One region of the Brachybacterium fresconis genome, then DNA from elsewhere that is predicted to be linked to it. Evidence: predicted binding sites of a transcription regulator. Region 1 holds the regulator's gene; the other holds the start of a gene.

Region 1 (4,964 bases):
AGGAGAGATCGGTGATCTCCAGGGTGCCGGTGAGGCGCCCGATCGCGGCCGGGGCCGGGACCTCGGCCGGGTCGAAGCGGAACGTGGCGCGCATCTCGTCACCGGCGGGGACCAGGCGCGTCAGCGTCAGTCCCGGCACGTCGACGTCCTCGGAGACCGCCGGGGCGCTGACCACGATCTCGCGGAAGGGGGCGTAGCGGGCGCGGAGGCTCTCGAGGTCGCCGTCGTAGAGGATCCGTCCTTCGTCGATGATGACCACGCGCTGGGCGAGCTGCTCGACGTCCGCGATGTCGTGGGTGGTCAGCAGCACCGTGGTGCCCTCGGTGCGGTTCTGCTCGGCGATGAAGTCGCGGATCCGGGCCTTGGCGACGACGTCGAGTCCGACGGTGGGCTCGTCGAGATAGAGCACCGGGGGCCGGTACAGCATCGCGGCGACGATGTCTCCGCGCATCCGCTGTCCCAGCGACAGCGACCGCACGGCGGTGTCCAGGAACGGGCCCATCTCCAGCAGGTCCACGAAGGTCTCCAGCGAGCGCCGGTACTCGGCGGCGCCCATTCCGTACAGCTTGGCGATCAGGGCGAAGGATTCCCGCAGCGGGAGGTCGGTCCACAGCTGGGTGCGCTGGCCGAACACGGCCCCGATGCTGCGGGCGTTGGCCCGGCGGTCCTTCCACGGCACGATCCCCTCGACCTCGATGTGCCCGGAAGTGGGCACGAGGATGCCGGTGAGCATCTTGATGGTGGTGGACTTCCCCGCGCCGTTGGGGCCGAGGTAGCCCACGATCTCTCCGTCGTCGATGCGCAGCGAGATGTCGTCGACGGCACGGCTGGTGACGGTCCGGGTGCTGAGGAAGGAGCGCAGTCCGGAGAAGCGACCCTGGACGCGCTGGGGCCGGGTGAACTCCTTGACCAGGTTCTCGGCGAGGATCATCGCCCCTCGCCCCTCGTCCGTCCTGACGCGGAGGCGGCGGGCAGCAGGGCGTCCGGGGTCATGGTGACCGACCCTACACAGCAGGGTGCCGCGGATCACCCGCTTTTCGCAGATCGCGGGGACGCCGGACGGCCCGCGGGAGGCGATGTCTGGGTCCCGACGGGCGGTGGCGAGTCGGCCCCGGCGGGCGGTCGGGCCCGCTCAGCCCCAGCGGCCGACGAGGCTGCTGAGCACCGCGAGCGCGGCGGGACCGGCGGTCGAGGAGCGCAGCACCTCGGGGCCCAGCAGCACCGAGCGGGCGCCGGCCGCGCGGAGGGCGTCGAGCTCGTCGGGGTCGATGCCGCCCTCGGGGCCGACGATCACGACGATCTCCTCGATCCCGTCCGCGCTGGCCGCACGCAGCTGCTCGCCGAGGCTCATCAGCGCCACCGATTCCTGCTCGTGCAGGACCAGCACGAGGGTCCGGTCGGCGGCGAGCTCACCGAGAGCGTCGGTGAGCTGGGCGCCCGTCACCGGGGCATCGACCGCAGGGATCCCGGGACGGCGGCACTGCTTCACGGCCGCCCGCACCGTCCCTGCCCAGCGGGCGCGGCCCTTGGCGAGCTTCTCCCCCCGCCAGATCGAGACGGAGCGGCGTGCGATCCACGGCACCACCCGGTCGACGCCGAGCTCGGTGGCGGATTCGATCGCCTGCTCGTCGCGACCACCGGTGGCCAGGGCCTGGACCAGACTCAGGCGCGGCAGGCGCTCGACCGCGGGACTCGGGTCAGCCAGCAAGGACAGCTCGAGCGACTCCTTGCGGGCGGCGGTGACCTCGGCGAGCACCTGACGCCCGGGGGCGTCGGTGAGGAGGATCTGCTCCCCCACGCCGAGGCGCGCGACCTTGGCGGCGTGCCGCCCCTCCTCCCCGTCCAGGGTCAGGGCCTCGCCCTCGCGCGCGGCGGCGAGGGCGTCGTCGAGGATCAGGAACCCGGGCGGGGTGGTGGGCATGTCAGACCTGCTGCCGTCGTCGGTCGCTCAGAGGTCGCGCAGGCGATCGCGGAGCTTGGAGAAGGGGCCGTGGCCCTTGCGGCGGGTGGTCTCGTCCCCGCGCAGCGCGGCGAACTGCTCGAGCAGCTCACGCTCCTGCTCGCTGAGCGTGGTGGGAACGTCGACGTCGAGGACCACACGGATGTCGCCGCGGCGCTCGCGGCGCAGCGGGGTCACGCCGAGGCCCTTGAGGGTGATCTCGTCCCCGGGCTGGGCGCCCGGCTTGACGTCGATGTCCTGATTGCCGTCGAAGGTCTCAAGCGGGATGGTCGCACCGAGGGCGGCGGAGGTCATCGGGACCGCCATGGTGGTCACGAGGTCCTCGCCGTCGCGGTCGAACATCTCGTGGTCGACGACGGCGAGCTCGATGAAGAGGTCTCCGGAGGGGCCGCCCGCCTCGCCGACCTCGCCCTGGCCGCGCAGCTGGATGCGGGTGCCGTTCTCGACCCCGGAGGGGACCTTCACGGTGACGGTGCGCTCGGCCGGGGTGCGACCGTGCCCGGAGCAGCTGGTGCAGGGGCTCTCGATGACGTCGCCGTGACCCTCGCAGGTGGGGCACGGGGCCATGGTCACCATCTGCCCCAGCAGCGACTGGGCGACGCGCTGGACGTGGCCGGAGCCGTTGCAGGCGGTGCAGCGCGTGGGGCTGGTGCCCGGCTCGCAGCAGGAGCCGTCGCAGCGCTCGCACTGTTCGGCGGTGCGGAAGGTGACCTCCTCCTCGGTGCCGAAGACCACGTCGCGCAGGTCGATCCGCACCCGCCGCAGCACGTCGCCTCCGCGGCGCTGCCGCGGCACGGGGCCCTGGCCGCGTCCGCCGCGCATGCCGGCGGCGCCGGCGAACATGTCGAAGATGTCGTTGACGTCGAAGCCGGCGCCTCCGCCGAAGCCGCCGAAGCCGCCACCGCCGCCCGTGCCCGGGCCGCCGCCCATGTCGTACTGGCGGCGCTTGTCGGAATGGGAGAGCGTCTCGTAGGCCTGGGAGACCTTCTTGAACTTCTCCGCCGCCTCCGGGTCGGGGTTCACGTCGGGGTGCAGCGTCCGGGCGAGCTTCCGGTACGCCTTCTTGATCTCCTCGGTGGAGGCGTCGCGGGAGACGCCGAGGAGCTCGTAGTAGTCGTCGTTCACGGTGAGGATTCCTTACCGGGGAGTCGGGGTGGCCGGGCCGCGGCGTGCGGCGGCGGGCACCGGGCGGTGGGGCTGGCGGATCGGCGCGCGAGCGCGCGCCGGGAGGTCATTCGAGGTAGCGGGACACGTAGCGGGCGATGGCCTGGACGGTCGAGATACCTGCGGCGTAGTCCATGCGGCTGGGGCCGAGGATCGCCAGATGCGATCCCGCACCATATCCCGCGCCGACGAGCGCGGCCTGATGCAGGGCGCGATCATGCAGCTCCGAGCCGATCCGCACCTCGACCGCTCCGGGCGAGGCGTGCATCTCGGTGAACAGGCGCATCAGCACCAGCTGCTCTTCGAGCACGTCCAGCAGGGGCTCCACGTTGCGGGCGAAGTCCTCGGCGGAGCGGGCGATGTTGGCGGTCCCGGCCAGCATGATCCGGTCCTCCGCCCGCGTCGCCGCCAGGGACACGAGCGCATCGGCCACTTCCTGGGCCGAGGTCCGCTCGAGCGCCGGGAGCGTCTCGAGCAGGGTGGCCAGGGGCGTGGCGAGATCGGTGACCTCTCGGCCGGAGATGGCCCGATTCATCTGGTCGCGCAGGTCGAGGTAGTACTCGGCGGGCTGGGCCGCGAGCACCGGGACGGTGCGCTGATCGACCCGACCGGACTCCGTGATCAGCACGACCAGGAGCAGCGAATCGGCGACCTTGACCAGCTCGACGTGGCGGACCCGAGCCTGACGCCGGGACGGGTACTGCACCATCGCGACCTGCTGGGTGAGCTGCGCCATCAGGCGCACGGTGCGGCCGAGGAGCTCCTCGACGTCACCGGAGTCCTCCAGCAGGGTGCGGATCGCGCTGCGCTCGGGGGCCGACAGCGGCTTGACGGTCGCGACATGGTCGACGAAGGCGCGATACCCCTTGTCGGTGGGAACACGGCCGGCGGAGGTGTGGGGCTGATGGATCAGCCCCTCCTCCTCGAGCAGCGACATGTCGTTGCGCACCGTGGCGGCGGAGACCCCGAGCTCGTGACGGTCCAGCAGGGACTTGGAGCCGACGGGCTCACGGGTGGAGACGTAGTCCTCGACGATCGCGCCGAGGATCTGCAGCTTCCGGGCGTCCGTGTCCCTCACCTCCTGCGTTCCGTGCGTTGCGGTCATCGGGTCCGACGGGCGTGACCAGCGTCGCCAGGACGAGATCTGGCACCTGCCCGTGCCGAGTGCCAATCCTACGCGCCCCCGGCGATGCTCGCGGGGAGGCGTTCGCCACGGGGGTAAGGTGTCGCGCGTGCCTGCAGCTTCCGATCGCTTCCCCGACCGGTACGGCCCCGACGTGCTGTCCTCCGGTCCGCCCGCCCATCATCGTCGCCGCCCCGTCGCCCGCGAGGTCCCCGCCCAGCGCGACCTCGTCGTCGAGGAGGCCGGCACCGGCTTCACCGGTGCCATCACCCGCGTGGAGAAGATCGCCGGAGAGGTGGTCGTCGAGCTCGAGGACGGCCGTGGCGCGCGCCGCACCTTCCCGCTCGGTCCGGGCTTCATGATCGACGGGGAACCGGTGCTGCTCACCCGGGCCGCACCGCGCGCTCTGGCCCCGGTGCGCAAGCGCTCCGCGAGCGGCTCCGTCTATGTCGAGGGGGCGAGGGCCCGCACCGCCCGTGCCTCGAGGATCTGGGTCGAGGGCACGCACGATGCCGAGCTGGTGCAGAAGGTGTGGGGGCACGACCTGCGCATCGAGGGGATCGTTGTCGAGCAGCTCGAAGGCGCGGACAACCTCGTCGAACGCGTCGAGGCCTTCGGTCCGTCGGCCGGTCGCCGGCTCGGCATCCTGGTCGACCACCTGGTGCCCGGGTCGAAGGAGTCGCGCATCGCGGCCGAGGTCATGAAGCTGCCCGGTGC
Region 2 (4,964 bases), 3.4 Mb from region 1:
GCGCTCCTGGAGCTTCTCACGATCCCAGTCGGAGTCGGTGTTCTCGATCTCGCCACGGATCTGCGAGACGCGATCGGCCACGGCCTGATCGTCACCGGCGCCGCCCACGATGGTGGTGGAGTCCTTGGTGACGACGACGCGCCCGGCATGGCCGAGCACCTCGGGGCCGACCGTCTTGAGGTCCAGGCCGAGGTCGGCGGTGACGACCTGGGCGCCGGTGAGCACCGCGATGTCCTGCAGCATCGCCTTGCGACGATCGCCGAAGGCGGGAGCCTTCACGGCCGCGCCCTTGAAGGCGCCGCGGATCTTGTTGACGACCAGCGTGGACAGTGCCTCGCCGTCGATGTCCTCCGCGATGATGAACAGCGGCTTGTTGCCCTCGACGACCTTCTCCAGCAGCGGCAGGATGTCGGCCACGGCCGAGATCTTGCCCTGATGCAGCAGCACCTGGGCGTCCTCGAGCACGACCTCCTGGCGGTCCGCGTCGGTGACGAAGTGCGGGGAGATGTAGCCCTTGTCGAACTGCATGCCCTCGGTGAAGTCCAGCTCCATCGCCGTGGTGGAGGACTCCTCCACGGTGATGACGCCGTCCTTGCCGACCTTGTCGAACGCCTCGGCGAGCAGCTCGCCGATCTCCCGGTCCTGGCTGGAGACGGACGCCACGGAGGCGATCTGCTCCTTGCCGTCGACCGGGTGGGCGATCTGGCCGAGCTTCTCGGACAGTGCCTGGACGGCCTGCTCGATGCCGCGCTTCAGCGCCGCCGGAGCGGCACCGGAGGTGACGTTGCGCAGGCCTTCGTGGACGAGGGCCTGGGCGAGGACGGTGGCGGTGGTGGTGCCGTCGCCGGCCACGTCGTTGGTCTTGGTCGCGACCTCCTTGGCGAGCTGAGCGCCGAGGTCCTCGTAGGGATCCTCGAGCTCGACCTCACGGGCGATGGTCACGCCGTCGTTGGTGATGGTGGGGGCGCCCCACTTCTTGTCCAGCACGACGTTGCGGCCCTTGGGGCCCAGCGTCACCTTGACGGTGTTCGCGAGCTTGTCGACACCGCGCTCGAGCGCGCGACGTGCATCCTCGTCGTAGATGATCTCCTTGGCCATGTGCTCAGGCCTCGATGATCGCGAGGATGTCGCGGGCGCCCAGGACGAGGTACTCCTCGTTGCCGTACTTCAGCTCGGTGCCGCCGTACTTGGAGAAGACGACCTTGTCGCCGAGCTTGACGTCCATGGGGATGCGATCGCCCTTGTCGTCGAAGCGGCCGGCGCCGACGGCGACGACCTCGCCCTCCTGGGGCTTCTCCTTCGCGGTGTCCGGGATGACCAGACCGGAGGCCGTGGTCTGCTCGGCCTCGAGCGGCTTGACGACTACGCGATCCTCGAGGGGCTTGATGGAGACCGACATGCGGCTCACTCCTTCATGAAGAGATGACTCTGTATGAGTTCGGGGTCCAGGGATCCCGGTCCCGATCGTCGTCGCGGTGCCGATCGAGGAGGATCCCTCTGCGGCAGCTTCTGGCACTCTCGGCCGTCGACTGCCAACGAGGACAACTCTAAGACCGCTCTGGCACTCGTGCAAGGTGAGTGCTAAACCGGCGGCCGCGCGTCGGGGTCGGCGCTCGACGCGGCCACCATGTCGGACAGCCTCCGCTCCTCGGATCCGAGCCCGGGTCAACGCCTCGATCCCGGGAGCGCCGCTGCAGCCGGGGGCACCCCGGAGCCGACGCGGGACCGGTGCGGGGAGGCCCCGAGCAACCCCTGAACCTGCGGCACCACCGGCCCACCCTCATCGATTCCACGTTCTGCGCACCAGGTCACATGCTTATTGTGAGTCTGGCAACCAGAACGATCCCACCTGCTGACACTGCGCTCGCGTCGCGATAGAACTGGTGGTGTCCACCGCGCCGGAGCACCTGCGATCCAGGGCCCGCGCGTCCACGTCCGACCGCACCGAAGGGGACCGATCACATGGCCATCTTCCGCACCCTCCATTCCGCTCTGGGCCGATTCTCGGACCGCAGGCAGAGCCACGACATCGAGCGCGCGCAGGCGACCCGTCACTCGCGCCTGGGCGCCGAGAACACCGCGATGCTGAAGGCTCGTCGGGTCCAGGGGCCCATCGGCTTCGTCCGCTGATCGAGCCCACCCGGCACCATCGCCCGGAGCCCCCACGGGTTCTCTCGACGGGGGCTCACCCCTGTCCGGCCGCGTGCTCAGCCGATGGCGCGGCGTCCCCGAGGCTCGCGGTCCGTCGGCGTCCTGCGCCCCGTCAGCGTCCTGCGGTCCGCCGGCGTCCTGCGGTCCGTCAGCGTCCTGCGGCCCGTCAGCGTCCTGCGGCCCGTCAGCGTCCTGCGGCCTGCACGATCGCGGTGACCTGCTCCGGCCCGAAGTCGTAGACCGGGACGTCCTGGTCCGCGAGGGTGTCCCCGGCATGGGGCAGCACGGACGTGATCACCCGGGGTGCTCCCGCGCCGAGCTCCACCAGGGAGACGCCGGTCAGAGCGCGGGCCTGCTCCCGCTCCCCCGCGGTCACGGGATCGACGACATTCGTGACCCCGGGGACCACATGGACCGGGATCCCCGCGATCTGCCCGGTCATCTCGTGGTGGTAGTGGCCCGAGAGCACCACCTGCACGTCGGACCCCTCGAGCACGCCGGCGAGCTCGTCGATCCCGTCGAGCTCGAGGGCGCGCAGCAGCGGAGTCGCCGCGGCCAGCGGCGGATGGTGGAGCGCCAGCACGGTACCGGCCGCGGACGGCTCGGCGAGGACCTCGCGCAGCCAGACGAGCTGCTCCGGGTCCAGATGCCCGTATCCGGCGCCGGGAACGCTCGTATCGAGCACGACGACCCGCCGGCCGCCCGGCAGCGGGACCACGCGGTCCTGCACGGTGGTGCCGCGGTCGCCGAGGGCGATGGTCTCCCCATAGACCTCGGAGTCGTCGTGGTTCCCCATCGCGATCACGAGCTCGGCATCCTTCGCGGCGGCGAACGGCTCGAGGATCTCGTGCAGCAGGCGGTAGCTGGCCGCGGAGCCGTCGTCGGACGCATCGCCGGTATGGATGATCGCGTCCAGGTCCGGGACGTCCCGGCACCGGGCGAGGAGCCCGCGCAGGGCCGCGGCGGTGTCGATGCGGTCGTAGTGCCGCGCCGCGGGATCGCCGTAGAGGTGGGTGTCGCTGAGGTGGAGGATGCGCATGGGGGCACCGTATCGACCTCAGGTGTCGCAGCGGTGACGCGCCGGGGCGGCTGGGTGGCCGTCCCGGTGCACCGCCTCGATCAGCCCAGCGCCCCCACCCATTCGGTCTCGCCGTCGTCGAAGACCTGGTGCTTCCAGATCGGCAGGCGCTGCTTGACAGTGTCGACGAGGTCGTCGCAGGCGACGAAGGCCTGCTTGCGATGCGGGGCGGCCACGGCGCAGGTCAGGGCGCTGTCCCCGATCTCCAACGGTCCGTGGCGGTGGGCGACGGCCACCAGGGTGTCGGGATAGCGCTCGGCGATCTCCCGGGCCACCTCGCGCAGCACCTCGGCGGCGCCGGGGTGCGCGGCGTATTCGAGGCGGTCGACGTCGCGGCCTCCGTCGTGATCGCGGACCACGCCGTCGAAGGTGACGATCGCGCCGCAGCGCGGGTCGGTGACGGCCTCGACCATCTGCGCCACGGAGATCTCGCCCTCGTCCAGCTCGGCCCGGCGCACGCGCGCCGCCGCGCCGCCCATCGGGGGATCCTCGGCGATGCGGAGCGGGTCGCGGTCGCCGGCGAAGGGCGCGGCGCCGCGAGTCGGATCCGCGACCGCCTCGTGCCCACCCCCGTCGCGCTGGTCGAGCAGATGGTCGAGGACCGGATCGAGCACGGCGATCCCATCGCGCACCCCGCCGCGCGAGCCGGGCAGGGTGACCACGAAGCTGTCCGAAGCCATCCCGGCGACGCCGCGGCTGAGCAGCGCGGTCGGGGCGGTCTCGGCGCCGCGGCGGCGCACGGCCTCGAGCACGCCGGGCATCTCGCGGTCGATCAGCGGGGCCACCTGCTCGGGAGTGGCGTCCGTGGGGCTGATCCCGGTGCCGCCGGAGGAGATCACGAGGTCCGTGCCGGCCTCGAGCGCCTCCCGGACCGCGGCACCGACCTCGGGCCCGTCGGCCACGACCTGCTTGTCGACGGGATCCAGTCCGCGGCCGCGCAGCCAGGTCTCCAGCAGAGGACCGGTGCGGTCCTCGTAGGTGCCGTCGGCGGCGCGGGTCGAGGCGATGATGATCCGTGCGCTGCCGCGCAGCGCCGGAGCCTGCTGCGAGTCCTCGCGCTGGACGCAGTCCTCGTCGCTGCGCTGGGCGGGCATCTTCTTCATGGCCTCCCCTCCTCCCGGTGCCAGGGGCCGCTCTTGCCGCCGGACTTGGCCAGGACCTGCACCTGCTCGATGGTGGCGAGGTGGTCGACGGCCTTGATCATGTCGTACACGGTCAGCGCCGCGACGGAGGCGGCCGTGAGCGCCTCCATCTCCACGCCGGTGACGCCCTTCGTACGGACCCGTGCGGTGATCTCGACGCGGTCCTCGCGAGGGACGAGGTCGAGCCCGACGCCGCTGAGCGGCAGCGGGTGGCACAGCGGGATGAGGTCGCTGGTGCGCTTGGCGCCCATGATCCCGGCGATGCGGGCGGTCGCGAGCGCCTCGCCCTTGGGCAGGTCGCCGCTCGCGATGCGATCGACGACGTCGGCCCGGGTGCGCAGCACGGCGCGGGCGGTCGCCTCCCTCGACGTGGCGTCCTTGCTGGTCACGTCGACCATGTGGGCGGAGCCGTCGGCGCGGACGTGCGAGAGGTCGTTCATCGGTCTCCTCCGGGTATGAGCAGCGTGTCCAGAACGTCCCCGTCATCGATGGCGTCGGTGCCGACGGGGACGATGACCAGGGCGTCGGCGGCGGCGAGGCCGCCGATCAGGTGCGACGAGGCCCCTCCGACCAGGCGCACGGCGCCGGAGGGC

The links. The regulator HrcA, encoded in region 1, represses chaperone genes, less so after heat shock. The targets are predictions, from matches to a motif close to TTNGCACTCGNNNNNNNCGAGTGCNAA.
Region 2: groES (co-chaperone GroES) is a predicted target of HrcA. The motif match lies at 1,559-1,585, and genes of this name have one in related genera.

Annotation. Positions count from the first base shown of each region.
Region 1 is NZ_JAGIOC010000001.1:603,403-608,366, forward strand. Features, by position in the region: gene JOF44_RS02750 (ABC transporter ATP-binding protein) at 1-931, opposite strand, end outside; gene JOF44_RS02755 (16S rRNA (uracil(1498)-N(3))-methyltransferase) at 1,133-1,921, opposite strand; gene dnaJ (molecular chaperone DnaJ) at 1,949-3,085, opposite strand; gene hrcA (heat-inducible transcriptional repressor HrcA) at 3,192-4,202, opposite strand; gene JOF44_RS02770 (DUF3097 family protein) at 4,348-4,964, shown strand, end outside.
Region 2 is NZ_JAGIOC010000001.1:3,981,935-3,986,898, reverse strand. Features, by position in the region: gene groL (chaperonin GroEL) at 1-1,098, opposite strand, end outside; gene groES (co-chaperone GroES) at 1,103-1,399, opposite strand; gene JOF44_RS17640 (hypothetical protein) at 1,963-2,130, shown strand; gene JOF44_RS17635 (metallophosphoesterase family protein) at 2,336-3,190, opposite strand; gene JOF44_RS17630 (molybdenum cofactor biosynthesis protein MoaE) at 3,271-4,332, opposite strand; gene moaC (cyclic pyranopterin monophosphate synthase MoaC) at 4,329-4,811, opposite strand; gene JOF44_RS17620 (molybdopterin molybdotransferase MoeA) at 4,808-4,964, opposite strand, start outside.